2 regions of the Streptomyces sp. NPDC048643 genome follow, and region 2 is predicted to be linked to the other one. Evidence: predicted binding sites of a transcription regulator. Region 2 holds the regulator's gene; the other holds the start of a gene.
What was found. Region 2 encodes HrcA, which represses chaperone genes, less so after heat shock. Its sites were predicted from a motif close to TTNGCACTCNGNNNNNCNGAGTGCNAA; they were not measured.
Positions count from the first base shown of each region.

Region 1: the regulator HrcA is predicted to act here: its motif matches at 7,040-7,066, upstream of groL (chaperonin GroEL).

Region 1 covers NZ_JBEZHO010000008.1:71,682-87,071, reverse strand. The annotation lists gene AB0C62_RS10745 (hypothetical protein) at 1-29, opposite strand, end outside; gene AB0C62_RS10740 (helix-turn-helix transcriptional regulator) at 145-984, shown strand; gene AB0C62_RS10735 (DUF397 domain-containing protein) at 968-1,174, shown strand; gene AB0C62_RS10730 (NADH:flavin oxidoreductase) at 1,245-2,363, opposite strand; gene AB0C62_RS10725 (phospholipase D-like domain-containing protein) at 2,664-5,162, shown strand; gene groL (chaperonin GroEL) at 5,289-6,914, opposite strand; gene AB0C62_RS10715 (cold-shock protein) at 7,312-7,515, opposite strand; gene AB0C62_RS10710 (MoaD/ThiS family protein) at 7,959-8,234, opposite strand; gene thrC (threonine synthase) at 8,231-9,529, opposite strand; SAM riboswitch class I at 9,547-9,704, opposite strand; gene AB0C62_RS10700 (glucosyl-3-phosphoglycerate synthase) at 9,910-10,854, shown strand; gene AB0C62_RS10695 (trehalose-6-phosphate synthase) at 10,932-12,383, shown strand; gene otsB (trehalose-phosphatase) at 12,473-13,327, opposite strand; gene AB0C62_RS10685 (DUF3263 domain-containing protein) at 13,419-13,646, opposite strand; gene AB0C62_RS10680 (extracellular solute-binding protein) at 13,724-14,974, opposite strand; gene AB0C62_RS10675 (ROK family protein) at 15,140-15,390, shown strand, end outside.
Region 2 covers NZ_JBEZHO010000012.1:146,666-162,055, reverse strand. The annotation lists gene AB0C62_RS15100 (HAMP domain-containing protein) at 1-439, opposite strand, end outside; gene AB0C62_RS15095 (SpoIIE family protein phosphatase) at 543-2,702, shown strand; gene hemW (radical SAM family heme chaperone HemW) at 2,802-4,034, shown strand; gene AB0C62_RS15085 (DUF3097 domain-containing protein) at 4,115-4,921, opposite strand; gene AB0C62_RS15080 (MBL fold metallo-hydrolase) at 4,953-5,684, opposite strand; gene hrcA (heat-inducible transcriptional repressor HrcA) at 5,864-6,880, shown strand; gene dnaJ (molecular chaperone DnaJ) at 6,881-8,014, shown strand; gene AB0C62_RS15065 (nitronate monooxygenase) at 8,127-9,221, shown strand; gene AB0C62_RS15060 (16S rRNA (uracil(1498)-N(3))-methyltransferase) at 9,218-9,967, shown strand; gene AB0C62_RS15055 (VOC family protein) at 10,000-10,392, shown strand; gene AB0C62_RS15050 (hypothetical protein) at 10,543-11,058, shown strand; gene AB0C62_RS15045 (S41 family peptidase) at 11,132-14,344, shown strand; gene AB0C62_RS15040 (histidine triad nucleotide-binding protein) at 14,433-14,786, shown strand; gene AB0C62_RS15035 (ribonuclease Z) at 14,793-15,390, shown strand, end outside.

The sequences.
Region 1 (15,390 bases), on a different contig from region 2:
CGTACCCGGGTACCCGGAGTCATCTCCATCGGACCGTTCCCTCCACGCTGAGTGTTCGCTTTCACCACCCAGCGTGGCCATCACCCCTCTAACCTGGCCAGAGTCTGCGTCTCAACAACCCCACCTGTGTGACAGGGAGTTGCCATGCCCGGACCGAAGGACCTCGACCCCTCCTCCTCACCCCGCGCGATGATCGGCGCGGAGTTGCGGTACGCCCGCGAGAACGCGGGGCTCTCCCAGGCGGAGCTGGGCGAACCCCTCTTCGTGAGCGGCTCGTTCATCGGCCAGCTGGAGGCCGGGACCCGCAGGCTGCACCTCGAATACGCGGTCCAGATAGACGAGATCCTCGCCACGAAGGGCTTCTTCGAGCGCAACTGCCGGGCCCTGGCCCGGTCCAAGTACCCCGATCACTTCGCGGAGGCGGCGGAGGCGGAAGCGGTTGCTTCGGCGATCAGGGAGTTCGCGCCCCTGCTGATTCCGGGGTTGTTGCAGACCGCCGCATATGCGCGAGCAGTGTTTCGCGGGGGCCGTCCGACCGCCACGGCGGAGGTGATCGACGAGCTCGTTTCAGCTCGTCTGGACCGAGCCCATGTACTCGACGATCCAACAACCCCGTTGTTGTGGGCGGTTCTGGACGAAGCCGTCCTACGCCGCGAAGTGGGCGGTGCTTCGGTCATGGCCGCTGCGCTGCGCCACGTCGCGGACCTCGCAAGAAGGCATCGAATCATCATCCAGGTACTGCCGTTCGGAGCCGGGGCGCACATGGCCATGGGCGGCTCCCTGAAACTGATGGCGTTCGAGGAGGCGCCCCCGCTCGCCTACCTGGAGGGTCTGGGAACTGGACGCCTGGAGGACTACCCCGTCACGGTCACCGCCCACGAGTTGACCTTCGACCTCCTCGTCGCCAGCGCGCTCTCGCCCTCGCAATCCCTGGCCCTGATCGAATCAGTGGCAGAGGATTACTCACATGAGGAACAGCCCTGAGTGCCCCTTGAGCAACATCACTTGGCACAAGTCCAGCTACAGCGATGCCAGCGGCGGCAACTGCCTCGAAGTCGCCGAAGGTCACCCCACCCTCGTCCCCGTGCGGGACTCCAAGAACCTCGGCCCCGTGATCGCCTTCGGCGCCTCCGCGTGGGCGGTGTTCGTCGGGCACGTCGGCGCCGACGGCTGACCGGAGCGGACAAAGAAAAAGAGGCGGCGCCCGCGTCACAGCGGGCGCCGCCCCTTCAGGCAGGCTCGGACTAGCTGAGCGTCTTCAGCGCGGCGGCGTCGTACGGCTTGAGCTCGTCGAAGCGGCCGGCCAGCACCTTGGCGGCCCACTCCGGGTCCTGGAGCAGCGCGCGGCCGATGGCGACGAGGTCGAACTCGTCGCGCTCCAGGCGGTCGAGGAGGTCGTCGATGCCGCGCACCGAGGAACCCTCGCCCTGGAAGGCCTTGAGGAACTCGCCGTCCAGGCCGACGGAGCCGACGCTGATGGCGGGCTTGCCGGTGATCTTCTTCGTCCAGCCGGCGAGGTTCAGCTCGGAGCCGTCGAACTCGGGCACCCAGTAGCGGCGGGTGGAGGCGTGGAAGGCGTCCACTCCGGCCGCGGCGAGCGGGGCGAGGATCGCCTCCAGCTCCTCCGGGGTCTCGGCGAGACGGGCGTCGTACGCCTGCTGCTTCCACTGCGAGTAGCGGAAGAGGACGGGGAACTCGGGCGAGACGGCGGCGCGGACCGCGGCGACGATCTCGGCGGAGAACTTGGTGCGGGCGACGGGGTCGCCGCCGTAGGCGTCGGTGCGGCGGTTGGTGCCGGCCCAGAAGAACTGGTCGAGCAGGTAACCGTGGGCGCCGTGCAGCTCGACGCCGTCGAAGCCGATGCGCTCGGCCTCGGCGGCGGCCTTGGCGAACGCCTCGATGACGTCGTCGAGGTCCTGCTGGGTCATGGCCTTGCCGGTGACCTCGGCGCCTTCGGAGGTGATGCCGGAGGGACCGACGGCGGGGGCGTCGGCGATGGGCGGCTCACCGGCCTTGCGGACCATGCCGATGTGCCAGAGCTGCGGGACGATCGTGCCGCCGGCGGCGTGCACGGCGTCGGCGACGTTCTTCCAGCCGGCGAGCTGGTCCTCGCCGTGGAAGCGCGGCACGCTGTCGCTCTGGCCGGCCGAGTCGTGGCCGACGTAGGTGCCCTCGGTGACGATGAGGCCGACGCCCGCCGCGGCGCGCCGCGCGTAGTAGCCGACGACGTCGTCGCCCGGTACGCCGCCCGGCGAGAACATCCGGGTCATCGGGGCCATCGCGATCCGGTTCGGAACGGTCAGACCGTTCAGGAACACGGGGCGGGCAAGGATGTCGGCGGCGCGGGACGCGGCGTCTGTCATGTGGGGGCTCCTCGGCGAGGTCGTCGGTAGCACGTCGGGCGGTCTGCGGGGCAGAGGATTCCACGCGGTATGTGCGCATGCATCGACTGCCCGTCAGCGTCAACCACGACATCCGGCACCACATTCCGGCGGGCCCGCACGGGCCCGTGTGATCCGGGCCACGCCCGAGGCCGGTCGGCCCACCCGGCAGCGGGCCGGGCGGCGGGGAGGGTCACGCGCCTCCGGCAGCGGGCGAAGAGGGGTCCGCGCCTGTCTATAGGGTGTGATCGATTCGAACAGGCCCCGAACAAAAGGAAACTGATGGGCAGACACATACGACGGACGGCCGCGCTCGCCGCGCCTCTGGCTCTCGGCGCGACCCTGTTAGCTCCGGCCACCGCCCAGGCGGAGACCGTGGTCTCCGGGAACTACACGTCGGTCTTCAACTATCCCAAGCCCACGACCTACGACTCCTCGATCAACGTCTCGGTCGGCGACCTGATCGACCTCGCGGCTCCCGGCTCGACCCTGTACATGGGCATGTACTGGTTCAACAGCGCGGACCTGCGGGCGAAGCTCACCGGCGCCCAGAGCCGCGGCGTCACGCTGCGCATCATCTCGGAGTCGGCCAACCGGCCCAGCAGCGACCTGGACAGCCTCGCGCTCACCGGCGGCTCCACCCTCACCTGGTGCTCCCGCGGGTGCCTGGGCAACGGCTCGGGCGACGCGAACGCGATCGACCACGACAAGTACCTCGTGCTCGACTCGCTGACCGACGGACGCAAGAACGTCGTCTGGCAGGCCTCGCAGAACCTCGCGGGCGGCCAGGACGGCGAGATCAACAACGCGGTCGTCGTGTCCGGCAACGCGACCCTGGCCTCCCGCTACCGCGCGCACTTCAACGACCAGGTCAAGCACGCCGGCGACAGCCTGCACACGACGTACGACTACACCACCGGCGACCCCGCCTCCCCGGTCGAGGCGTACTTCTCGCCGCGCAACACCGCCTCGGACGCCGCCCACTACGGCAACGCCGACATCCTGGCCTCGTTCATCGACCAGGTCGACTGCTCGATGGACGGGAGGATCCGGATCTCGGCCGCCGAACTCGACCAGCGGACCACCCGCCCGGCCGTCTACGACGCCCTGGCGACGAAGCGGTCCGAGGGATGCAGCGTCGACGCGAACGCCCGCGACCTCAGTGACGGCGGCGGCAACAAGGGCATCAACGACCTGACCGCCCTCGACATCGCGGCCTACGGCAACCGCCCCGGGGGCTGCCGCTACAAGACCTCGGCGGGCGCCTCCTGCAACCACGGCACCACTCACTCCAAGTACCTGCTGACGGAGTGGAAGAAGAGCGACGGCACCCAGGTCCAGCACGTGTACACGGGCTCCCACAACTGGACCGCGGGCTCGCTGAAGACGAACGACGAGACGATTCTGCGGATCGACGACGCGGGCACCTACCAGGCGTACGTCGCCAACTTCAACAAGGTGCGCGCGAGCGCGGTCGACCTCGACGCCACGAAGTACGGCTCGACGTCCCAGCACTACTCCCGGGTCAACGTGGGCACGAACGGCGACCAGCACTACAGCGCCGTCGCCTCCGGCGGCACCTCGTCCGTCTACACCGCGGTGGCCTACGAGCAGGGCGACCGGCACGACTCCTCGGACAGCGAGCTGGGCACCGACGTGTACCTGCGCCTGTACAAGGACGGGGTGCCGCTGTGGGACGAGAAGCTGCTGAGCAACGGCAACACCGGCACCGGCACGACCTGGTCGCACCAGAAGCCGGACGTCGGCGTGGACGACCAGGGCAACGCGATCGTCGTGTGGGCCAAGGACGACGACGGCAACAAGTACGCCGACATCGCGGTCCGCAAGGTGACCCCGGGCGGCACCGTCACCACGCTGCCGCGCCCGCACGCCTCCGGTGACGGGGACCAGCTGCGTCCGACGGTCGCGGTGGCCGGCGACGGCTCGTACAGCGTCGCCTGGGAGAGCACGGCCGACGGCTCGACCCTCAACCAGGTCTACGCGAGCAGCTGGTCCGCGACCGGCGCGCTGCGCTACCAGGACGTGCAGGTCAGCACGATCAACTCCGGTGTCGCCGGCTCGAACCGCCGGCCCGACGCGGCGATCGACGACGCCGGGAACACCGTGATCGCCTGGGAGGAGGACGCGGACGGCAACGGCGGCCTCAACATCGGTGTCGCCAAGCTGAACACCTCCGGCGGCTTCTCCGTGGCCCGCAAGGTGGGCAACTCCCTCGCCGACGGGCAGCAGACCAAGCCCGCGGTGGCCTCCACCGGTGACGGCCGGTTCGTCGTGGCCTGGACCGACGAGTACACCACCGGCACCGGCACGCTGGTGCGGCCGCAGCGGATCAACCAGCGCTTCTTCTCGGCGACCGGCACTCCCGCGGCGGCGGACCGGCGGACCGCCGAGGACGGCACCGACACCGGCCCCTACGTCGACGGCAAGCGGCCGGTCTCCGACCAGGCGGACGCCGATGTCGCGGTCGCCGACGACGGGACCTTCGTCGTCGCGTGGAAGGAGGCCTTCGACGTGATCGTCGGCAACCCGGCCACCCGGTACGCGGGCCAGGACGACGTGTGGGCCCGCGGCTTCAACGCCGACGGCACGACGACCGGCAGGCTCCCGGCCACCCGCATGAACGTGGTGACCGGCGGCGGCCAGGGCGGCCCGGCCGTGGCCATGGCCTTGAACGGCCGGCTCGCGCTGACGTACTCGGACGACTACGACGCCAACGGCTTCAACGAGATGCGGCTGCGCGACGCGTTCGGCAACTCCTGATCACCCCTCTCCCGCCGCCGCCGTGACGGCCGCGGCGGGAGAGCGGGAACGCCCGAGGGCGGCACCCCCCTTCAGGGGTGCCGCCCTCGGTGTCGTACTGCGACGAACCGCTGATCCGCGAGGGGATCAGAAGTCCATGTCACCGCCCGGCATGCCGCCGCCGGCCGGGGCAGCGCCCGCCTTCTCCGGCTTGTCGGCGATGACGGCCTCGGTGGTGAGGAACAGCGCGGCGATGGAGGCGGCGTTCTGCAGGGCAGAGCGCGTGACCTTCGCCGGGTCGATGATGCCTTCGGCGATCATGTCGACGTACTCACCGGTCGCGGCGTTCAGGCCGTGGCCGACGGGAAGGTTGCGCACCTTCTCGACGATGACGCCACCCTCGAGACCACCGTTGACGGCGATCTGCTTGAGCGGGGCCTCCAGCGCGAGCTTCACGGCGTTGGCGCCGGTCGCCTCGTCACCGGTGAGCTCGAGCTTCTCGAAGACCGAGGAAGCCTGGAGCAGGGCCACGCCACCACCGGCGACGATGCCCTCCTCGACGGCCGCCTTCGCGTTGCGAACGGCGTCCTCGATGCGGTGCTTGCGCTCCTTGAGCTCGACCTCGGTGGCGGCACCGGCCTTGATGACGGCCACGCCGCCGGCCAGCTTCGCCAGACGCTCCTGGAGCTTCTCGCGGTCGTAGTCCGAGTCCGAGTTCTCGATCTCGGCACGGATCTGGTTGACCCGGCCGGCGACCTGGTCGGCGGAGCCGGAGCCGTCGACGATCGTGGTCTCGTCCTTGGTGATGACGACCTTGCGGGCACGGCCCAGCAGGTCCAGACCCGCGTTCTCCAGCTTGAGGCCGACCTCCTCGGAGATGACCTCGCCGCCCGTGAGGATGGCGATGTCGCCGAGCATGGCCTTGCGGCGGTCACCGAAGCCCGGAGCCTTGACGGCGACGGACTTGAAGGTGCCACGGATCTTGTTGACGACCAGGGTCGACAGCGCCTCGCCCTCGACGTCCTCGGCGATGATCAGCAGCGGCTTGCCGCCCTGCATGACCTTCTCGAGGAGCGGGAGCAGGTCCTTGACGTTCGCGATCTTGGAGTTCGCGATCAGGATGTACGGGTCGTCGAGGACGGCCTCCATACGCTCCATGTCGGTGGCGAAGTACGCCGAGATGTAGCCCTTGTCGAAGCGCATACCCTCGGTGAGCTCCAGCTCCAGACCGAAGGTCTGGGACTCCTCGACGGTGATGACGCCTTCCTTGCCGACCTTGTCCATCGCCTCGGCGATGAGCTCGCCGATCTGGGTGTCGGCGGCGGAGATGGAGGCCGTGGAAGCGATCTGCTCCTTGGTCTCGACATCCTTGGCCTGCTCGAGCAGGGCACCGGAGACGGCCTCGACGGCCTTCTCGATACCGCGCTTGAGGGCCATCGGGTTGGCGCCGGCGGCGACGTTGCGCAGGCCCTCGCGGACGAGCGCCTGAGCCAGGACGGTCGCGGTGGTCGTACCGTCACCGGCGACGTCGTCCGTCTTCTTGGCGACTTCCTTGACCAGCTCGGCGCCGATCTTCTCGTACGGGTCCTCGAGCTCGATCTCCTTGGCGATGGAAACACCATCGTTGGTGATCGTGGGCGCGCCCCACTTCTTCTCGAGGACGACGTTACGGCCCTTGGGGCCGAGGGTGACCTTGACGGCGTCGGCGAGCTGGTTCATCCCGCGCTCGAGACCGCGCCGTGCCTCCTCGTCGAACGCGATGATCTTGGCCATGTGAAGTGGTCCTCCCGGACGGGGTGGATTGCTCCGGATCGCGCCGGCGCCCGCGACGGACGGCCTGCATGCCTTGTGGTTCCTTGCCCCACCGGCCTGCGGACCTCGCTGGCCCGATCCAAGTTCTGTCACTCTCACTGGGAGAGTGCTAACGCCAATGATTAGCACTCGACCCCGCCGAGTGCAAGGTGCGCTCGCGAAGCGAGCTCGTTGAGGGGTGGCGGTCGGGCGACGGGCGGGGGCAAGTGCCTCCCGCAAAACCGGCCCCTGCGCGAAGCCTTCGGCAGGCGCGCGCCCGCGCGCCCGCGCGCGTGGGAGAAGACGCACGAGGGGCCCGCATCCCTGGTGGGATGCGAGCCCCTCGGCGTGAGTTGCGTCGGTGGTCGTTCGCGCCCGATCAGACGGCGAGTTTGACCATGTCCGCCTGCGGACCCTTCTGGCCCTGCGAGATCTCGAACTCCACTCGCTGACCCTCTTCGAGGGTGCGGTAGCCGTCCATCTGAATCGCGCTGTAGTGCACGAAGACGTCCGCACCACCGTCGACCGCGATGAAGCCGTACCCCTTCTCCGCGTTGAACCACTTGACGGTGCCCTGAGCCATGCCTAACTCCCCTATTACTGGCCCTTGCACAGACCCGCACTTCGCGGATCCGGGTCAGACCTCCACCCCCCAACGGGTTGGGGGTGTGCGCCGGAACGCGTCGACCGCGGCTGAATGTATCTGTCCAACTGCCGTCTGCAACAGGTCAATCGGACGAGAATTCTGGGCACGACTGATCGCCGGAATGCGGAGAATTCGAGGAGATCCAGGGCAAGTCGGGCCCCGTAAATGCCATAAACGGCTCAAAAAGGCCGGGCACTTTGGCTACTTCTTGTCGGCTGCCGGGGAAGGACTCATATGCGTCCGGCATGAAACCAACATCCAGAACGGGGCGACTTCCCCAACCCTACCCCGCTCAACCCTACAGAATTGCCCCCTCCGCTTCTCTCACGGAGGGGGCAATTCGATGAACTCTTCGTGTTCGGTATTACCGAGGGTAACGATCAGCCTCCGGCGACGGCCGGAATGATCGAGACGCCCACACCGTCCGGGGTCGCCGTTTCCAGGCCCTGCTCGAAGCGCACGTCGTCGTCGTTCACGTACACGTTGACGAAGCGGCGCAGCTTGCCCTGGTCGTCCAGGACGCGCGCGCTGATGCCCGTGTGGTTCTTCTCCAGGTCGGCGATGACCTCGGCGAGGGTCGTGCCCTCGGCCGTCACCTCGGCGGCACCCCCGGTGTAGGTGCGCAGGATGGTGGGGATGCGGACATTGACGCTCATGATGCGAGGCCAGCCTCTCGGAAGGAGTCGAGGTTCGGGCGGATGGTCGCGGTCAGCCCGGTGTCCGAGGCCACCGCGTCCAGAGTCTTCAGGCCGTCGCCGGTGTTGAGGACGACGGTGGTCAGGGACGGGTCGAGCAGACCGTTCTCGATCAGCTTGCGGGTGACGCCGACGGTCACCCCGCCCGCGGTCTCCGCGAAGATGCCCTCGGTGCGCGCGAGCAGCTTGATCGCGTCGACGATCTGCGCGTCGTTCACGTCCTCCACGGCACCGCCGGTGCGCCGCGCGATGTCGAGCACGTAGGGCCCGTCGGCGGGGTTGCCGATGGCGAGCGACTTGGCGATGGTGTCCGGCTTCTGCGGCCGGACCACGTCGTGGCCGGCCTTGTAGGCGACGGAGACGGGCGAGCAGCCCTCGGCCTGCGCGCCGAAGATCTTGTAGGGCCTGTCCTCGACGAGTCCGAGCTTGATCAGCTCCTGGAGGCCCTTGTCGATCTTCGTAAGCTGGGAGCCGGAGGCGATCGGCACGACCAGCTGGTCCGGGAGCTTCCAGCCGAGCTGCTCGCAGATCTCGTACGCCAGCGTCTTGGAGCCCTCGGCGTAGTACGGGCGGAGGTTGACGTTGACGAAGCCCCAGCCCTCGCCGGCCGGGTCGCCGATCAGCTCGGAGCAGAAGCGGTTCACGTCGTCGTAGTTGCCCTGGATGCCGACCAGTTCGCCGCCGTAGACCGCGGCCATGACGACCTTGCCCTGCTCCAGGTCGTGCGGGATGAACACGCAGGAGCGGAAGCCGGCGCGGGCCGCCGCGGCGCCGACGGCGCCGGCGAGGTTGCCCGTGGACGAGCAGGAGAGGGTGGTGAAGCCGAAGACGCGGGCCGCTTCGATGGCCTGGGCGACGACGCGGTCCTTGAAGGAGTGCGTGGGGTTGCCGGAGTCGTCCTTGACGAAGAGCTTGCCGGCGTCGACGCCGAGCTCGCGGGCCAGGTTGTCGGCCTGCACGAGCTTGGTCCAGCCCGGGTTGATGTTCGGCTTGTCCGCCACGTCCGCGGGGACGGGCAGCAGCGGCGCGTAGCGCCAGATGTTCGCGGGTCCCGCTTCGATGCGCTTGCGGAGTTCCTCGGTTTCGTAGGCCGAGAAGTCGTACGCGATCTCCAGCGGGCCGAAACACTCCTCGCAGGCGAAGACCGGACCGAGGGGGACGCGGTGTCCGCACTCGCGGCAGGAAAGCGCCGCGGCCGGGCCGAGATCGACCGCTTCTGCGGAGTTCGTGGTGCTTGCAACTGTCTGCGCAGCCATGGAGGCGAGGCCCTTTCTCCTCATCTTCCTCACGACGCACTTCGCCGTGAGACGGATTTGGCACCTTCCCTAGCCGGGAGCCTCGCGACGCGATCGTCTGGCGATCGGTACGAGACCGGCTGGAGGGTTGCCGGGGCTTCAACGGGCCGTATCCCTCTGCCCCTCTGGATGAGCGGTATTCGATTGTTGAACTGTTGAGCATATTACGCGCCGATGATCCAGGACATGCGATGGTCATCAGCGTTGTTCAAGACTGTAACCGAAGGCCAGGACAGTTGAAGCAGTCGTCCGAACCGCGAGACGACGGCAAGCGATCAGCCGCTGGCCGCAGCGGGCACGCTGATGAGAGCGTGTGATCAGACAGTGAGGAGCCGCAGACCGTGCTGAATGACGTCGAACGCTGGCTGAGCACACGCTCCTGGTCCCTGACCGACCGGCCGCTCCACAAGATCATGGCCGCGAAACGCACCTCCGGATCGACGGTCAGCGTCGTGCTGCCCGCGCTCAACGAGGAGGAGACGGTCGGCGAGATCGTCTCGATCATCCGCCACGACCTGATGCAGCAGGTGCCCCTCGTCGACGAGATCGTCGTCGTGGACTCGGGCTCCACGGACCGCACCTCCGCGGTCGCCGCCGCCGCGGGCGCGAGAGTCGTGCACCGCGACGACATCCTTCCCCGGATGCCGGCCGTGCCCGGCAAGGGTGAGGTGCTGTGGCGGTCGCTGCTCGTGACGAGCGGGGACATCGTCTGTTTCATCGACGCGGACCTCAAGGAGTTCTCGTCCGACTTCGTCACCGGGATCGTGGGCCCCCTGCTCACCGACCCCGGCGTCGACCTGGTCAAGGCCATGTACGACCGCCCGCTGGGCGGCGCGGCAGGACAGGGCGGCCGGGTCACCGAGCTGATGGCCCGCCCCCTGCTCAACATGCACTGGCCGCAGCTCGCGGGCTTCGTGCAGCCGCTCGGCGGGGAGTACGCCGCCCGGCGCTCGCTGCTCGAACAGCTGCCGTTCCCCGTCGGGTACGGCGTCGAACTGGGCATGCTCGTGGACGCCCTGCACCTGGTGGGCCTGGACGCCCTCGCCCAGGTCGACGTGGGGGTGCGCAAGCACCGCCATCAGGACGGCCAGGCCCTGGGCCGCATGGCCGCCGCGATCTACCGCACCGCCCAGTTGCGGCTGGCCCGCGGCCACCTGATCCGCCCCGCGATCACCCAGTTCGAGCGCACCCGGGACGGTTTCGAGCCGCGCACGTACTCGGTGGACACGGAGGAAAGGCCCCCCATGTCCGAAATCGCCGAGTACCAGCAGCGCAAAGCCGCTTGAGCGAGCCCGTCGGCCGGCGATCGCATACGGCCGACGGGAACGTTTGAGCGTTTCCAGACGGGGCTAGGTTTCGAGGCATGGCTTCCACGCACGGTGCCCACGGCATCCTCGTCGCGTCCAACCGCGGCCCGATCACCTACCAGCCCCAGGACGACGGCTCCCTGCAGGCCAAACGCGGCGGCGGCGGGCTCGTCTCCGGGCTGTCGGCGATCGGGCCGGACGCCGACGCCCTGTGGGTCTGCGCGGCCCTCGGCGACGGCGACCGGGAGGCCGTGCGCCGCGGGGTCGGCGAGGACGGCGTGCGGATGCTGGACATCGACGCCGAGGTGCACGCCGACGCGTACAACGGCATCGCCAACTCCGTGCTGTGGTTCGTCCACCACATGCTGTACCAGACCCCGCTGGAGCCGGTCTTCGACGCGGAGTTCCGGCGCCAGTGGGACGCCTACCGCGCCTACAACCAGGCCTTCGCCGAGGCGCTGGCCGAGGAGGCCGCCGAGGGCGCCTCGGTGCTGGTCCAGGACTACCACCTGTGTCTGGTGCCGGGACTGCTCCGCAAGCTGCGCCCCGACCTGCGCATCGGCCACTTCTCCCACACCCCGTGGGCACCCGTGGACTACTTCCGGATGCTGCCCGACGACATCCGCGCGGAGCTGCTGGACGGCATGCTCGGCGCGGACCGGCTGGCGTTCCTGACCTGGCGCTGGGCGACGGCCTTCCTGGACTGCGCGGCGGAGATCGACCCCGGGCGCTACCGGGTGACGCCGGCCTCGGAGGCGTCCCGGGCGGTCGAGCACCTGGACGGCGCCCCGCCCCGCCGGACCCTCGTCGGCGTGCACGGCCTCGGCGCGGACGCCGAGTTCCTGCGCGCCCGCTCGCACGAGGACGACGTCGAGGAGCGGATCGTCGCGCTGCGTGAGGAGATCGGCGAGGGCCGCCGGACGATCGTGCGCGTCGACCGGACCGAGCTGTCGAAGAACATCGTGCGCGGCATGCTGGCCTACCGGCAGCTGCTCGACGACCACCCGGAGTGGCGCGAGCGGGTCGTGCACGTGGCGTTCGCCTACCCCTCGCGCCAGGACCTCGCGATCTACCGGGACTACACGGCCGAGGTGCAGCGCGTCGCCGACGAGATCAACTCCAGCTACGGGACGCCCGGTTGGACCCCGGTCGTGCTGCACGTCAAGGACGACTTCGCGCGCTCGCTCGCCGCGTACCGGCTGGCGGACGTCGCCCTGGTGAACCCCATCAGGGACGGTATGAACCTCGTCGCCAAGGAGGTCCCGGTCGTCTCGGACGAAGGCTGCGTCCTGGTCCTGTCGCGGGAGGCGGGGGCGTACGAGGAGCTGGGCGAGGACGCCGTCTCGGTGAACCCGTACGACATCATCGGCACCGCGCGGGCCCTGCACGAGGCGCTGACCATGCAGCCGGGCGAACGGGCCGAGCGGACCAAGCGGCTGGCCGCCGCGGCCACCGCGCTGCCGCCGGCCCAGTGGTTCCTGGACCAGCTGCACGCGCTGGAGGGCTGACCCGGCGGCCGGTCGTCCACCGGCCACCGTCCAACAAGGCCGTTGTTGCAGCCGGGTCGTCGTGGCCCGGCGGACAACGGCCCTCGTTCTCAGGCCAGTCGGTCGGCGAGTGCGGCGAGCAGCCGGACGACTCCGGCCGGGCCGTCGACCACCAGGTCGGCGCGCTCGGCGAGTTCGCCGACCTCGGGGGTGCCGCTGCACACCAGGAGCCCGGGAACGCCGTCGGATCGGAGCTTGTCGACGGCGGCGAACGCGGGCAGGTCGCCCAGGTCGTCACCGGCGTACAGGACGGCCTCGGCGCCGGTCTCCCGGATGTAGTCGAGGAGCGCGACGCCCTTGTCCATGCCCGGCGGGCGCAGCTCCAGGACCATCCGGCCGGGTTCGACGATCAGTCCGTGCCGGGCGGCGAGGTCGGCGAGCGGTTCGCGGAGCGCCTCGAAGGCGGCCTGCGGGTCCTCGGCGCGCCGCGTGTGCACGGCGAGCGCGCGGCCCTTCTCCTCGATCCAGGTGCCCTGCCAGGCGCCGATCTTGTCCAGGAAGCCCGGCAGTTCGGCGCGGACGGCGGCGACGCCGGGGTGCGGGGCGGGGGCGGTGACGTCGCCGCTGACGGCGTCCCAGCGTTCGGCGCCGTAGTGGCCGAGGACGACGAGGTGCTCCAGGCCGGGGACGCCCGCGAAGCCGCCGTGCCGGACGGCGACGCCGGGCGGACGGCCGGTGATGACGGCGACGGAGGCGACCTTCGGGGCCAGTGCCGCGAGGGCGGGGACCGCGTCGGGGTGCGCGCGGGCCCGGTCGGGGTCGGCGACGATGGGGGCGAGGGTCCCGTCGAAGTCGAGCGCGACGACCGTCCGGGTGGGGCGGGAGAGGATCGCTTCCAGGCCGTCACGCCCGGCGGGGGTCACCGGGGTCGGCAAGGGGTCCTTGGATTCGGGGTGGCTGCCCATGGGGCGACCCTATCCGGGTACGGGCGGGCGCACCCCCGGCTCATGGCCGAGCGGGGGACCGTGCGGCCGGAATGCGCCGGGACCCGGCCGGTCAGCGCTCCGAGCGGCGGGCCTCCCGCACCCGGCGCAGCCGGTTCACCGTCACCGGGTCGTGCGCGAGGGCCCTCGGGTCGTCCAGCAGGGCGTTGAGCAGCTGGTAGTAGCGGACCGGGGCCAGGCCCAGCTGTTCCCGTATCGCGCGCTCCTTGGCGCCGGGGCCGGCGAAGCCACGGCGCTCCAGGGCGAGGACGCGCTGTTCCCGCGCCGGCAGCTCTTCCATGGACAGCACGGTAACCCCCACCACCGACAGCGACCCTGCCGCTGCCCCTGCCCCTGCCCCTGCCCCTGCCCGGAGGGCTAGCCGGCGTTGCTGTCCGCCATGGTCGCGCTGGTCTGGAGCGAGCCGAGCACGTCGGCCGGGTCGCCGTCCGGGCTGACGGCCTTGGCGATGCCGCTCTTCACGTCGGCGCTGACACCGGCCCAGGAGGTCTTGTCGACCGGGTAGAGCTGGGAGGAGGGGAGCTGGGCGAGGAAGGGCTCCAGGTCCTTGTCGTTCTTGTCGACGGCCATGGCCTCGGACGCGGACGCGGTGACGGGCAGCAGGTCGTACTTGTGGGAGAAGGCCAGGACGTTCTTGTCCTGGTAGACGAAGTCGAGGAAGTCGCCGACCTGCTCGGCGTTGCCGTTCTTCTTGAAGGCCATCATCCAGTCGGCGACACCCATGGTCGCCTTCGCCTTGCCGTCGACGCCGGGCATCGGCACCATGCCGAACTTCACGCCCTTGCTCGCGGCCTGCTTCATCAGGGTGGGGTGTCCGACGAGCATGCCGACCTCACCGCGGGTGAACGCGGAGAAGGCGGCCGCACGGTTCAGCTTGGCAGGTGCGACGGGTCCGGTGAGCCCCTTGGCGACCAGTTCGTCCTTGATCCAGGAGAACGTGTGGACGTTCTGCACGGAATCTATGGAGTACGTGCCGACGTCGTCCGTGTAGCCGGTGCTGCCGCCGCTCAGCAGCCACTGCATCGTCTCCGCCTGGGCCTCCTCGGGACCGAGCGGCAGCGCGTAGGGGAACTTCACGCCCTTCGCCTTGAGTGCCCTGGCGTCGGCCGCGAGCTCGCTCCAGGTCGTGGGCGGGGTGATGCCGGCCTCGGAGAACAGCGTCTTGTTGAAGAAGAGCAGCCGCGTGGACGAGGCGAACGGCAGCCCGTACTGCGTCTGGTCGATCTGTCCCGCGTCGGCGAGCTGGGAGACGAAGTTGGCCTGCACGGGTATGGAGAGCAGGTCGTCGGCCTTGTAGAGCTGGCCTTTCGCCGCGTAGTCGGCGTACGCGCCGATCTGCGCCATGTCGGGCGCGCGGCCCGCCGCGACCATCTCCTTGACCTTGCGGTCGACGTCGGTCCAGGGGTAGACGCTGACCTCGACCCTGGTCCCCGGGTGGGCGGACTCGTAGGCCTTCGCCAGGCCGTCCCAGTACGTCCGCGAGGTGCTGGCCTTCGAGTCGCCGTAGTCCGCGGCCACGAGCCTGAGCGTCACGTCCGAGGAATCCTCCGAGCCGCCGCACCCCGCGAGGGTCGCCGCCATGCCCAGGGCCGAGACCGCCGCCGTCATTCCCGTCATACGCCGCTGCACCGCTTGCTCTCCCCAACCCCTGAGCCGTATCGGCTGCTTCATTTGCTTCTGCGTCCGTTGCATCCGTCTCGGAATGCGGATCCAAGGTCTACACCACGCGAGTGGACTAGACCTCTCCTGGGGTAAGGGGCGACACTGTCCCCCGTGAGACATGTCATCGCCCTCGATGTGGGCGGCACCGGGATGAAGGCGGCCCTCGTCGGGGTCGACCCCGAACCCGCCGCCGACCGCCCCGACGCGCCGCCGCCGCAGGCCCCCGAGCACCCCGTCCTGCTGCACCAGGCCCGCCGGGCCACCGGCCGCGAGCGCGGGCCCGAGGCCGTCGTCGACGACATCCTCGACTTCGCCGCCGAGCTGCGCGCCCACGGCGAGAAGCACTTCGGGCAGAGCGCCCT
Region 2 (15,390 bases):
CCAGCCGGCGCAGGTCGCCGCGCAGTTGACGGTTGCCGTCGTGCAGGTCGACGCGTTGGGTCAGATCGCCGCCGGCCACCGCGTCGAGCACGCGGGTCGCGTTCGCCGCGGGCGCCACCAGCGCGTCGAGCAGCTGGTTCACGTCGTCCACGCGCGTCGTCCACTTGCCGCCGCCGGGGCTGGCCGCGAGCCGCTCGTCGAGCCGTCCGTGGCGGATCAGCTCCCTGCGGACGCGCTGCACCTCGGAGTTGAAGTGCGAACTGCGGTCCATGATCTGGTTGAACGTCGCGTTCAGCTCGGCGACCAGACCGTGTGCCGTCTCCGGCACCTTGCTGAAGTCGCCGTCCCGCGCCGCGGTCATCGCGGCGAGCAGGGGACGCAGGTCCGATGCTCGAATCTGTCCGTCTTCGAGCACATGCATACCACTGTTCTCACTCATGACGGCCCACTTCGGTGACTCGACGCTTATGGGCGCGGTCAGTCTGTCACCCTGTCCGCACCGGCTGAGGTGTATTCGTCCGAACTGCTCAGGGAGCCGCACCGTGGGGGCCATTCCGACGCAACGCGAGTCCATGGCGTGCGCTCCGGGTGCGCCCGCGCACCACCGAGCCGGCCAGGACACCGTGGCCCGTACGACCCTGCCGGGCACTCCGCTCGCCCCTGGAGCCGCCCGTCGCTACCTCCGCGACACGCTCGTGGGCTGGGCCGAACTGGCCCTGCCCGGCGCCGAGATCATCGACGACCGCCTCACCGGCGACGCCGCCGTGGTGGTGAGCGAACTCGTCACCAACGCCGTCGTCCACGCGGGCACCGACGTCGAGCTGCTGTGCCGCCTGGAGCACGCGCCCGACGGCCCGCCCGGCCCGCTGGTCGTCGAGGTCACCGATCACCACCCCGCCCGCGCGATACGCGACGACAGCCCCGAACGCCCCTACGGGACACCGGAGTACGGGCGGGGCCTTCGACTCGTCTCCGCCCTCTCCGAGGCCTGGGGGATCACCTACCGCCCGGGCGTCAAGACGGTGTGGGCGCGCCTGCTGCTCGACGGGGGCGCCGACGCGCTGCCCGGCGCCGACGCGTTCGCGGCAGACGCCCGGTCCTCGGCGGACGCGTCCGCGGCGGGGAACGGCCTCGCCGGGAGGAGCGGCCACACGGGGACGGACGGCGTCGCGGGTACCGGAGGGACACCCGGCACGGAGGCGTCGCCGGCCGGTGGCGCCTCCGGGAACCCCCTCGCCGGCACACGCGGCCCCGGTCGACGGGGCCCGGCCGGCCCCACCTCGACCGCGTCCGTGTTCGCGGCGCCCGTCACGGGGGCGCCCGGAGCGTCCGTCCCGGGCGGCACCGCCCACGGGGCATCCGCCACCGGCGGCGCGCGGAACCCCTCCGAGGGGCGGGACTGGCTCGACCGCGGGGCCCTCTCCTTCCTCGCCGAGGCCTCCGACCTGCTGGCCGGGCAGCTCGACGAGGACCTCGTCGCCGCGCTCGCCGGACAGCTCCTCGTCCCGCGGCTCGCCGACTGGTGCGCGGTGTGGCTGGAGGACGAGGCCACCGACCGGGCGGGCGGACTCGGGCTCGCCCTCGGACCCCGGCTGGCCCGCGTCTGGCACGGCAGCGAGAACCTCATCGAGGACCTGCGCGACGCCCTGGAGAAGGACCCGCCGCGGCTGCCCGACGCGGTCCGGTCCCGCGCCGTCCCCGTGCCCTGGCCCGGCGAGGCGCTGGGCCCGCGCGGAGCGAGCGGCGCGGCCCTGGCGTACCGGCTGATCGCGGGCGGCCGTCCGCTGGGCACGCTCGTCATCGGACGGGCCGGACCCGCCGGTTTCGCCGACGAGGTCACCGGGCTCGTCGAGGACCTGAGCCGCCGGATCGCGCTCGCCATCGGCGCGGCCCGCCAGTACGCGCGCCAGGCCACCATCAGCCGGGTCCTGCAACGCGGGCTGCTGCCCGGCGCGGTCGCCGAGATCCCGGGCGTGCGCAGCGCCCTCGTCTACGAGCCGCTCGACAAGGGCGGCCCCAGCGGCGACTTCTACGACGTGTTCCCGGCCGGGGACGGCCGCTGGTGCTTCGCCGTCGGCGACGTCCAGGGCAAGGGCCCCGAGGCCGCCGTCGTGATCGGCCTCGCCCGGCCCTGGCTGCGGCTGCTGGCCCGCGAGCGCTACGACGTGGCGGACGTCCTCGACCGCCTCAACCAGCTCCTCCTCGACGACGCCACCGAGGCCGCCGACGCGGCGGCCCGCGCGCTCGTGGCGGCCGGCGGGCCCGGACTCGGCACCGACCTCGGCCCGCAGACCCGCTTCCTGTCCATGCTCTACGGCGAACTGGTCCCCTTCGAGGGCGGCGTACGCTGCACCCTCGCCTCGGCCGGACACCCGCTGCCGCTGCTGCTGGCCCCCGACGGCGACGTACGGGAGGTGGCCCGGCCGCAGACCCTGCTCGGCGTCTTCGAGGACCCCGGCTACACCTCCGAGTCCTTCGACCTGCACCCCGGCGACACCCTGCTGTGCGTGACCGACGGCGTGACGGAGCGGCGTGAGGGGACCCGGCAGTTCGACGACGACGACGGGCTCGCGCACGCCCTCACGGGGTGTACGGGCCTGAACGCCGAGCTGATCGCGGAACGCATCCGCGGACTCGTCCACGAGTTCGGGAGCCGCCCGCCGGAGGACGACATGGCCCTGCTGGTGCTCCAGGCCGAGTAGTCCCCGGTCCACGCCCCGTCGACGGCCGCGCGACCAGGAGCGCGCGGCCCGTCCACAGGCCGGGACCGTTCACTCCGCCCGTGCTGGACAATGGAACGCATGCCTTCCGCACTCCCCGACGGCGAGCCCGTCCCCGACGACGGGGCGCTGCCCGCGCACGCCCTGGCCGGGGCGGCCGAGCGGCCCCTCGGGTTCTACCTCCACGTTCCGTACTGCGCGACCCGCTGCGGGTACTGCGACTTCAACACCTACACGGCGACCGAGCTGCGGGGCACCGGAGGCGTGCTCGCCTCCCGCGACAACTACGCGGACACCCTGACCGACGAGGTCCGCCTCGCCCGCAAGGTCCTCGGCGACGACCCCCGTCCCGTCCGCACCGTCTTCGTCGGGGGCGGCACGCCCACCCTGCTGGCCGCCGACGACCTCGTCCGGATGCTGGGGGCGATCCGTGACGAGTTCGGTCTCGCGGACGACGCGGAGATCACCACGGAGGCGAACCCGGAGTCGGTCGACCCGGAGTACCTCGCGACGCTCCGCGCCGGCGGCTTCAACCGTGTCTCCTTCGGTATGCAGAGCGCCCGGCAGCACGTGCTGAAGGTGCTGGACCGCACCCACACCCCCGGCCGCCCCGAGGCCTGCGTCGCGGAGGCCCGCGCGGCCGGCTTCGAGCATGTGAACCTCGACCTGATCTACGGCACCCCGGGGGAGTCGGACGACGACTGGCGGGCCTCCCTCGAAGCGGCCCTCGGCGCCGGCCCCGACCACGTCTCGGCCTACGCGCTCATCGTCGAGGAGGGCACCCAGCTCGCCCGCCGCATCCGCCGCGGCGAGGTCCCGATGACCGACGACGACGTCCACGCCGACCGGTACCTCATCGCCGACGAGGTGATGGCCAAGGCGGGCTTCGACTGGTACGAGGTGTCGAACTGGGCCACCTCCGAGGCGGCCCGCTGTCTGCACAACGAGCTGTACTGGCGCGGCGCCGACTGGTGGGGCGCGGGCCCCGGCGCCCACAGCCACGTCGGCGGCGTCCGCTGGTGGAACGTGAAGCACCCCGGGGCCTACGCGGCGGCGCTGGCCTCCGGCCGCTCCCCGGGCGCCGGGCGCGAACTCCTCTCCGGCGAGGACCGCCGCGTCGAGCGCATCCTGCTCGAACTGCGGCTGCGCGAGGGCTGCCCGCTCTCGCTGCTCCGTCCCGACGGCCTCACGGCCTCCCGTCGCGCCCTGTCCGAGGGCCTCCTCGAACCGGGCCCGTACGACGACGGCCGCGCCGTCCTCACCCTGCGCGGACGCCTCCTCGCGGACGCGGTCGTCCGGGACCTGGTCGACTGACCGGACGACGCCGCAAGCCACCGCAGCCCCGGACGCCACCGGACGAGCGGCCGGGCCGACCGGCCCGGCCGCGTTCCCGGCTACTCCGGCGCCGTGACGAAGTCGATCAGCTCCTCGACCCGGCCCAGGAGTTCGGGCTGGAGGTCCTTGTAGGAGTGCACCCGGGACAGGATGTGCTGCCAGGCCGCGCCGGTGTTCTCCGGCCAGCCCAGGGCCCGGCACACGCCCGTCTTCCAGTCCTCGCCGCGCGGCACCCGGGGCCAGCCCGGGATGCCCACGGAGGACGGCTTCACGGCCTCCCAGATGTCGATGTAGGGGTGGCCGAGTACCAGGGCGTGCTCGCTCGTCACCGCCGCGGCGATCCGGGACTCCTTCGAGCCGGGCACCAGGTGGTCGACGAGCACGCCGAGCCGGGCGTCCGGGCCCGGCGCGAACTCCTCGACGATCGCGGGAAGGTCGTCGACGCCCTCCAGGTACTCCACGACGACGCCCTCGACACGCAGGTCGTCGCCCCAGACCCGCTCGACCAGTTCGGCGTCGTGGCGGCCCTCCACGTAGATGCGGCCGGCCCGCGCGACGCGGGCGCGGGCGCCGGGCACGGCCACGGAGCCGGACGCGGTACGGCTGGGACGTACGGGTGCCGAGGACGTCGGGCGGACCAGCGTCACCACCCTGCCCTCCAGCAGGAAGCCGCGCGGCTCCATGGGGAACACCCGGTGCTTGCCGAAGCGGTCCTCCAGGGTCACCGTGCCCGCCTCGCAGCCGATCACCGCGCCGCAGAAACCGGTGCCGGGCTCCTCGACCACCAGACCCGGGTCCGCCGGGACCTCGGGGACGGGCTTGGGCTTCTTCCACGGCGGGGTCAGGTCCGGAGAGTACTGGCGCATTCGCATGACGATAGGAGAAGCGCGCCGGGGCTCACCGCGACACGCCGAAACGCGCGGCCAGCTCGTCCCGCTGCGAGCGGACGAACGCGGCGTCCACCAGCGCTCCGTGGCCGGGCACGTACACAGCGTCCCGCCCGCCGAGCGCGAGCAGCCGGTCGAGCGCCCCGGGCCAGCGGGACGGGACGGCGTCGGGGCCCGCCTGCGGCTCGCCGGACTCCTCGACCAGGTCGCCGCAGAACACCACCGCCGGGTCGCCCGGCACGACGACCACGAGGTCGTGGGCGGTGTGTCCCTCACCCGTCCGCACGAGCCGCGCCTCGACGCCGCCGCCGAGTTCCAGGTCCCGGGTGCCCCGGACGGCGTGCTGGGGGCGTACGAGGGCGTCGGCCGCCTCCTGTGCCGCCCGGGGGTCCAGCCCGTTGCGCACGGCGTCCGCGCGCAGTTCCTCGCGACCGTGCTCGTACACCCCGGACGAGCCGTCCGCGACGAAGATCCCGGTGCCCGTGAACGCCGCGGCGCCGAAGACATGGTCGAAATGCGGGTGGGTGAGTGCGAGGTGCGTCACGTGCCGCCCCGGGCCGAGCAGCCGCTCCGCGTCCGCGCGCAGCGCCGCGCCCTCCGCGACACCCGACCCCGCGTCGATCATCAGCGCCGCGTCCTCGCCGACGACGAGCCCCACGGTGCAGTCCCAGTCCGGAAGCCGCCGCCGGCCGATCCGGGGCGCCACCCGTTCCCACCCCAGCTCTTCCCAAGTCAGCCTCATACGGCGACGCTAGCGGTGACCGGGTGTCGCGCACGACATCGCAGGCCCGCCCTTGCCGGGGCCGTGCCTCACCGCCGTACACTGACCCGGGGAACGCTGGCACTCGGGCGCGCTGAGTGCCAGGCGAAAAGCCACGAAGGCCACGAAGACCACGGAGTCGACTTCTGGAGGTGTGCGCGATGCTCAGTGAACGCAGGCTCGAGGTGCTCCGCGCCATCGTCCAGGACTATGTGGGCACCGAGGAGCCGGTCGGTTCCAAGGCGCTCACGGAGCGGCACCGGCTCGGCGTCTCGCCGGCGACCGTCCGCAACGACATGGCGGTCCTGGAGGACGAGGGCTACATCGCCCAGCCGCACACCAGTGCCGGACGTATCCCCACGGACAAGGGATACCGGCTCTTCGTCGACAAGCTCGCGGGCGTCAAGCCGATGACCGCGCCCGAGCGGCGCGCCATCCAGAACTTCCTGGACGGTGCCGTCGACCTCGACGACGTCGTCGGCCGGACGGTGCGGCTGCTCGCGCAGCTCACCCGGCAGGTCGCCGTCGTGCAGTACCCCTCGCTGACCCGCTCGACCGTGCGGCACGTGGAACTGCTCTCGCTCGCCCCGGCGCGCGTGATGCTCGTGCTGATCACGGACACCGGCCGGGTCGAGCAACGCATGATCAACTGCCTCGTGCCGTTCGGTGAGACTTCTCTCGCCGATCTGCGGGCCCGGCTCAACAGCCGGATCGCGGGCCGCCCGTTCGCGGACGTCCCGCAGCTCGTGCAGGACCTCCCGGATGCCTTCGAGGCGGAGGACCGGGGTACGGTCTCGACTGTGCTCTCCACCCTGCTGGAGACACTCGTCGAGGAGACCGAGGAGCGGCTGATGATCGGCGGGACCGCCAATCTCACCCGTTTCGGACATGACTTCCCTCTCACCATCCGTCCGGTGCTCGAAGCGCTGGAGGAGCAGGTCGTGCTCCTCAAGTTGCTTGGAGAGGCCGGGGATTCGAGCATGACCGTGCGAATCGGTCATGAGAACGCGTATGAGGGACTCAACTCCACGTCCGTGGTCTCGGTCGGCTACGGTTCGGGCGGCGAGGCAGTAGCCAAACTCGGCGTGGTCGGCCCGACCCGCATGGATTACCCGGGAACGATGGGAGCGGTACGAGCGGTGGCACGGTACGTCGGACAGATCCTGGCGGAGTCGTAAGTGGCCACGGACTACTACGCCGTACTCGGCGTGCGCCGCGACGCGTCCCAGGACGAGATCAAGAAGGCGTTCCGGAGGCTCGCGCGCGAGCTGCATCCGGACGTCAATCCCGATCCGAAGACGCAGGAGCGCTTCAAGGAGATCAACGCCGCCTACGAGGTGTTGTCGGACCCGCAGAAGAAGCAGGTCTACGACCTCGGCGGTGACCCCCTGTCCCAGCAGGGCGGAGGCGCCGGCGGCTTCGGCGCGGGCGGCTTCGGGAACTTCTCGGACATCATGGACGCCTTCTTCGGCACGGCGTCGCAGCGCGGACCGCGCTCGCGCACCCGCCGCGGCCAGGACGCCATGATCCGGCTGGAGATCGAGCTGGACGAGGCGGCCTTCGGCACCACGAAGGACATCCAGGTCGACACCGCCGTCGTCTGCGCGACCTGTAACGGCGAGGGTGCCGCACCCGGGACCTCCGCGCAGACCTGTGACATGTGCCGCGGCCGCGGCGAGGTGTCCCAGGTGACGCGGTCCTTCCTCGGCCAGGTCATGACCTCGCGGCCGTGTCCGCAGTGCCAGGGCTTCGGCACCGTGGTCCCGACCCCGTGCCCCGAGTGCGCGGGCGACGGCCGGGTCCGCTCCCGCCGCACCCTCACCGTCAAGATCCCGGCCGGTGTGGACAACGGCACCCGGATCCAGCTCGCGGGCGAGGGCGAGGTCGGCCCCGGCGGCGGCCCCGCCGGCGACCTGTACGTCGAGATCCACGAGCTGCCGCACTCGATGTTCCAGCGTCGCGGCGACGACCTGCACTGCACGGTCACGATCCCGATGACGGCCGCGGCCCTCGGCACCAAGGTGCCGCTGGAGACCCTCGACGGCATGGAGGAGGTCGACATCCGTCCGGGCACGCAGTCCGGCCAGTCGATCCCGCTGCACGGCCGGGGCGTCACGCACCTGCGCGGCGGCGGCCGAGGTGACCTCATCGTGCACGTCGAGGTCACCACGCCCACCAAGCTCGACCCGGAGCAGGAGCGGGTCATGCGCGAGCTCGCCCAGCTGCGCGGCGAGGAGCGGCCCACCGGCCAGTTCCAGCCCGGGCAGCAGGGGCTCTTCTCCCGGCTGAAGGACGCCTTCAACGGTCGCTGACGCGAAGGCGGCACGGGGCGGTGTTCCCGCCCCGTGTCCGCCCGCCGCGCGCCCCGTAACCGAGCGGACGGCCGGATTCGGACTTGTACGGAGGACGTGACAACATGCCGTCATGTCCTCCGCGCTGACCGATCTCTTCCCTCACCCGATCGTGCAGGCCCCCATGGCGGGCGGCGTCTCCGTCCCCCAGCTCGCGGCCGCCGTGTCCGAGGCGGGCGGGCTCGGATGCCTCGCCGCCGGGTACAAGACGGCCGACGGCATGTACCAGGAGATCAAACAGCTGCGCGGGCTGACCGGCCGTCCCTTCGGCGTCAACCTGTTCATGCCGCAGCCGGAGTACGCGGACTCCTCGGCGGTCGAGGTCTACGCCCACCAGCTCGCCGGTGAGGCGGCCTGGTACGAGACCGAACTCGGCGACCCGGACAGCGGCCGTGACGACGGCTACGACGCCAAGCTCGCCGTCCTGCTCGACAACCCGGTGCCGGTGGTCTCCTTCCACTTCGGCATCCCGGCCCAGGACGTGCTGGAGTCCCTGAACCGCGCCGGCACCCTCACCCTGGTCACCGCGACCACGGCAGAGGAGGCCCTCGCCGTGCAGCGCGCGGGCGCCGCCGCCGTGATCGCCCAGGGCGTCGAGGCCGGCGGACACCAGGGCACCCACCGCGACAACCCGGAGACGGACCGCGCGGGCATCGGACTGCTCTCGCTGGTCGCCCAGGTCCGCGAGGCCGTGGACATCCCGGTCGTCGCCGCCGGGGGCATCATGCGCGGCAGCCAGATCGCCGCCGTCCTCGCCGCCGGCGCCGACGCGGCCCAGCTCGGCACCGCCTTCCTCGCCACCCCCGAGTCCGGCGCGAACGCCGTCCACAAGGACGCGCTGACCAACCCGCTCTTCGTGCGGACCGAGCTGACCCGCGCCTTCTCCGGACGCCCGGCCCGCGGCCTGGTCAACCGGTTCCTGCGCGAGCACGGCCCCTACGCCCCCGCCGCGTACCCGGACGTCCACCACCTCACCTCGCCGCTGCGCAAGGCCGCCGCCAAGGCGGCCGACGCGCAGGGCATGGCGCTGTGGGCGGGCCAGGGCCACCGCATGGCGCGCGACCTGCCCGCCGGACAGCTGGTGGAGGCGCTGGTCGCCGAACTCGCCGCCGCCAGGACAGCGTTGTCGTCGCCCGGCGACTCCCCGGACGGGGGCACGGCCCGATGACGGCACCGGTGTTCCTGGTCGAGCACTTCGACACGGGCGGCGACGGACGCTACGTCCTCGACGGACCCGAAGGACGGCACGCCGTGTCCGTGAAGCGGCTGCGCGCCGGCGAGGACGTCGTCCTCACCGACGGGGCCGGGCGCTGGGCGGACTGCGTCGTCCTCGACACCGAGGGCAAGGACCGCCTCGTCGTCCGGATGGACTCGGTGAGCGAGGAGCAGGCGGAGCAGCCGCGGATCACCGTCGTCCAGGCGCTGCCCAAGGGAGACCGGGGCGAACTGGCCGTCGAGACGATGACGGAGACCGGCGTCGACGGCATCGTCCCCTGGGCCGCCTCCCGCTGCATCACGCAGTGGAAGGGCGACCGGGGCCTCAAGGCGCTCGCCAAGTGGCGCGCCACCGCACGCGAGTCCGGCAAGCAGTCCCGCCGGGTGCGCTTCCCCGAGGTCGCGGACGCCATGTCGACCCGACAGGTTGCCGCACTTCTCGCCAAAGCCGACCTCGCCGCCGTCCTGCACGAGGACACCGAGCTGGGCACCGAACCGTTCGCCACCGCCGCACTGCCCGCCTCCGGGGAGATCGTCCTGGTCGTCGGCCCCGAGGGCGGGATCTCCCCCGGGGAGGTGGCGCTCTTCACCGAGGCGGGCGCGAGGACGTTCCACCTCGGGCGTACGGTGCTGCGTACGTCGACGGCCGGGACCGTGGCCGCCGCACTGCTGCTGGCCCGCACCGGCCGCTGGTCCTGAACCAACCGCCCGCCCACCCACGGGAGATCCGTATGGAACTCGCCCAGGTACGGCTGCTCGTCTCCGACTTCGCCGCCTGCTACCGCTTCTACTCCGAGGTCCTCTGCCTCAAGCCCCAGTCGGGCGCGACCGAGGGACCCTACGAGAAGTTCAGCCCCGTCACCGGCTCGGCGGGCATCGCCCTCCAGGACCGGGCGATGATGGCCGAGGTACTGGGCGAGATCGGCGAGGACGTCACCGGACACCGCTCCCTGGTGGTGCTGCGGGTGGACGACCTCGACACCTACTGCGAGCAGCTCGTCTCGCGCGGAGCGACCGTGCTGCACGGCCCCGCCCCCATGACCGACCGGATGCGCGTCGCCCACCTCAAGGACCCCGAGGGCAACCTGGTGGAACTCCAGGAGTGGCTGCTCCTCCTCGGCTGAACCGGCCCCGGCCCGGCCCGGAACTCCTTCGGGTGGTTGTGCCGCTCATGGCCGCATGCGGTCTACCGCACCGCGCCCCGCGGTGGCACGCTGCCGTCCATGGGGGCTTTGAGGCGGATCAGGAGCCGGACCGGGCGCAGGCGCGTGCTGATGGCCCTCGGGCTGGGCGCGGCCGGGGTGTTCGGTGCGACCGCGTGCGAACCCGGGGACGGACTCAGCGCCGCCACCGTGGCGTACACCACCGACCAGACGGCGACCAAGCAGCTCGAACGGCAGAACGTGGACGTGCGGTGGCTCACCTGCACCGCCAACTACGGCAACGCCGGCAAGGTCTACACCCCCGGCAGGTCGCCCGCGCCGACCGAGAACACCGTCGCGAGCGTCGACTGCCAGGGCCAGACCGACGACGGACGGGACATCGTCGTCAAGGGCAAGGTCACCCGCGCCGTCGACGGCGCCTGCGTGCGCGGCGACCTGACCGCCACCGTCGGCGGCAAGCAGTGGTTCCACGTGAGCGGCCTCGGCAACTGCGACGCCACCAACAACCCCACCCCTCCCGCCACTTACCGTCCTCCGAACGGGCCCGACCCCACCGTCACGGTCACCGTCACGAAGACCATGTGGTGCAAGGGCGACCCCACCTGCTGGCCCGCACAGGGCAAGTGACCTGCCCGGCCGTCCACGGATCAAGTGATCCGAACCCCTGTCGGGCCGCGTCCCGGCTGCATAGGGTGACCGGGTGACAGAGTCCGCAGCCTCCGCGTATCTCCGGTTTCCGCATCTGCACGGCGAGTTGGCCGTCTTCACGGCCGAGGACGACATCTGGGCCGCCCCCCTCGACGGCGGCGGCCGCGCCTGGCGCGTCAGCGCCGACAACGCACCGGTGAACCACCCCCGCGTCTCCCCTGACGGCACGACCGTCGCCTGGACGTCCACGCGCGACGGCGCCCCCGAGGTCTACGCCGCCTCCCTGGCCGGCGGACCCACCAGACGCCTGACGTACTGGGGCAGTTCGAGAACCCAGGTCCGCGGCTGGACCCCCGACGGACACGTCCTCGCCCTCAGCACCCAGGGCCAGGCCAGCCTGCGGCGCAGCTGGGCCCGCGCCGTCCCGCTCGACGGCGGCCCCGCCACCCTCCTGCCGTACGGACCCGTCGGCGACGTCGCCCACGGTGAACCCGGAGTCGTCCTGCTGTCCGCCCCGATGGGGCGCGAGGCCGCCTGGTGGAAGCGCTACCGCGGCGGCACCGCGGGCAAACTGTGGATCGACCGCGACGGCGAGGGCGAGTTCGCCCGCCTGCACGAGGACCTCGACGGCAACATCGAGTACCCCCTCTGGGTCGGCGACCGGATCGCCTTCCTCTCGGACCACGAGGGCGTCGGCGCCCTGTACTCCTCCCTCGCCGACGGCGCCGACCTGCGCCGCCACACCCCGCTCGACACGTTCTACGCCCGGCACGCCTCCACCGACGGCACCCGCGTGGTGTACGCCTCCGCCGGTGAACTCTGGCTCCTCGACGACCTCGACGGAGCCGAACCCCGCCGCCTCGACATCCTCCTCGGCGGGCAGCGCGCCGACCAGCAGCCCCACCCCGTGAGCGCCGCCCGCTGGTTCTCCGCCGCCGCCCCCGACCACACCGGACGCGGCAGCGCCGTCTCCGTGCGCGGCGCCGTCCACTGGATCACCCACCGTTCGGGACCGGCCCGCGCGCTCGCCGCCGAACCCGGCGTCCGCGCCCGGCTGCCCCGCGCCTTCCGCGCCGAGGGCGAGGAACACGTCGTATGGGTGACGGACGCCGAGGGCGACGACGCCCTGGAGTTCGCGCCCGCCACCGGCGTCGCCCCCGGAGCCACCCCGCGCCGGCTCGCCGCCGGAGCCCTCGGACGCGTCCTCGGCCTCGCCGTGGCACCCGACGGCAGCCGCGCCGCCGTCGCCTCGCACGACGGGCGCGTCCTGCTCGTCGAGCGCGAGAGCGGCGAGGTCCGCGAGGTGGACCGCAGCGAGGACGGCGAGGTCAGCGGCCTCGTCTTCTCACCCGACTCGGCCTGGCTCGCCTGGTCGCACCCCGGCCCGCGCCCGCTGCGCCAGCTCCGCATCGCCAACACCACCGACCTGTCGGTGACCGAGGCGACCCCGCTGCGCTTCCGCGACTACGCACCGGCGTTCACCCTCGACGGCAAGCACCTCGCCTTCCTGTCGGCCCGCGCCTTCGACCCCGTCTACGACGAGCACGTCTTCGACCTGGCCTTCGTCGGCGGCTCCCGGCCGTATCTGATCACCCTCGCCGCGACCACGCCGTCCCCCTTCGGACCGCAGCGCCACGGCCGCCCCCTCGATACCCCGGACAAGGACGAGACCCCCGACAGCGAGGGCACCCCCAACACCCGGATCGACCTCGACGGACTCGCCGACCGGATCGTCCCGTTCCCCGTCGAGGCCGCCCGCTACTCCACCCTGCGCGCCGCCAAGGACGGCCTGCTGTGGCTGCGCCACCCCGTCCGGGGCGTGCTCGGCGCCTCCCGCGCCACCCCGGACGACCCGGACCCGCGGACCGAGCTGGAGCGGTACGACCTCGCCCAGCAGCGCATCGAGCATCTCGCCGCCGACGCCGACCACTTCACCGTCACCGGCGACGGCAAACGCGTCCTGCTGTGGACCGACGGAAAGCTCAAGGTCGTGCCCAGCGACCGGCGCGCGTCGAACGACGACGAGAGCGACACCAACATCACCGTCGACCTCTCGCGGGTGCGCCAGAGCGTCGACCCGGCCGCCGAGTGGCGCCAGATGTACGACGAGACCGGCCGCCTCATGCGGGACAACTTCTGGCGGCCCGACCTCGGCGGCGTCGACTGGGACGCCGTCCTCGACCGGTACCGGCCCGTCCTCGACCGGGTCGCCACCCACGACGACCTCGTCGACCTGCTCTGGGAGGTCCAGGGCGAACTCGGCACCTCCCACGCCTACGTCACCCCGCGCGGCGGACACCGCGGCGGCGATCTCGCCCAGGGACTCCTCGGGGCGGACATCTCCCGTCACGAGGACGGCAGTTGGCGCATCGACCGGATCCTTCCCTCGGAGACCTCCGACCCGGACGCGCGGGCCCCGCTCGCCGCGCCCGGCGTCGCGGTGCGCGCCGGGGACGCGATCGTCGCGATCGGCGGCCGGCCGGTCGACCCGGTCGCGGGCCCCGGCCCCCTGCTCGTCGGCACGGCGGGCAAACCGGTCGAGCTGACCGTGTCCCCGGCGGGCGGCGGCGACCCGCGACACGCCGTCGTCGTACCGCTCGCCGACGAGGAACCGCTGCGCTACCACGCCTGGGTCGCCGACCGGCGGGCCTACGTCCACGAGCAGTCCGGCGGACGCCTCGGCTACCTGCACGTGCCCGACATGGTCGGCTCCGGGTGGGCGCAGCTCCACCGCGACCTGCGGATCGAGGTGGCCCGCGAGGGTCTGGTGGTGGACGTCCGGGAGAACCGCGGCGGCCACACCTCCCAACTCGTCGTCGAGAAGCTCGCCCGGCGGATCGTCGGCTGGGACCTGCCCCGCGGCCTGCGCCCCTACAGCTACCCGGAGGACGCGCCGCGCGGCCCCGTCGTCTCCGTCGCCAACGAGTTCTCCGGCTCCGACGGCGACATCGTCAACGCGGCGATCAAGGCACTCGGCATCGGCCCCGTGGTCGGCACCCGCACCTGGGGCGGCGTCATCGGCATCGACAGCCGCTACCGCCTCGTCGACGGCACCCTCGTCACCCAGCCCAAGTACGCCTTCTGGCTGGAGGGTTACGAGTGGAACGTGGAGAACCACGGCGTCGACCCCGACGTCGAGGTCGTCCAGGCCCCGCAGGACCACGCGGCCGGCCGCGACACCCAGCTCGACGCGGCGATCCGCATCGCGCTCGCCGCGCTGGAGGAGAACCCGGCGAAGACCGCGCCGGTCCTGCCCCCGCTGTGACCGCCGGGGCGGGCGGCCACGCGTCGCCCGCCCCGCCGGGCCGCTAGCATGCGCAGGTAATGACCGGCCGGCGCGAGGAGGCACACGCATGATGGGCGAGCCGCAGGACGACTGCCTGTTCTGCAAGATCGTGGCGGGGCAGATCCCGGCGACGCTGGTGCGCGAGACCGACACGACCGTGGCGTTCCGCGACATAAACCCGCAGGCGCCGACCCACATCCTGGTCATCCCCAAGGTGCACTACCCGGACGCGGCGTCCCTCGCGACCGCCGAACCCACCGTCGCGGCGGACGTCCTGCGCGACGCCGGCGAGGTCGCGGCCGAGGAGAAACTGGACAGCTACCGCATCGTGTTCAACACGGGCAGCGGCGCCGGACAGACCGTCTTCCACGCGCACGCCCATCTCCTGGGCGGCCGCGGACTGCAGTGGCCCCCCGGATAACCGGCCTTGTCCGCACGTGAACTGGTCGTCCTCGGGACCGCCAGCCAGGTCCCGACCCGGCACCGCAACCACAACGGCTACCTGCTCCGCTGGGACGGCGAGGGTCTCCTCTTCGATCCCGGCGAGGGCACGCAGCGCCAGATGCTGCGGGCCGGCGTCGCCGCGCACGACCTGAACCGCATCTGCGTCACCCACTTCCACGGCGACCACGCCCTCGGCCTGCCCGGCGTGATCCAGCGCGTCAACCTGGACCGCGTCCCGCACGAGGTGACCGCGCACTACCCGCTCTCCGGACAGCACTTCTTCGAGCGGCTGCGGCACTCCACCGCCTACCGCGAGACCGTCGGGATCACCGAGGCGCCGGTCGCGGACGACGGAGTCCTCGCGACGACCCCCGCGTACACACTGGAGGCCCGCAGGCTCTCGCACCCCGTCGAGTCCTTCGGCTACCGCCTCGTCGAACCGGACGGCCGGCGCATGCTGCCCGAGCGGCTCGCCGAGCACGGCATCGAAGGGCCCGACGTCGGCGTGCTGCACCGGGAGGGCGCACTGCGCGGCGTCTCGCTCGACGACGTCAGCGAGGTGCGGCGCGGCCAGCGGTTCG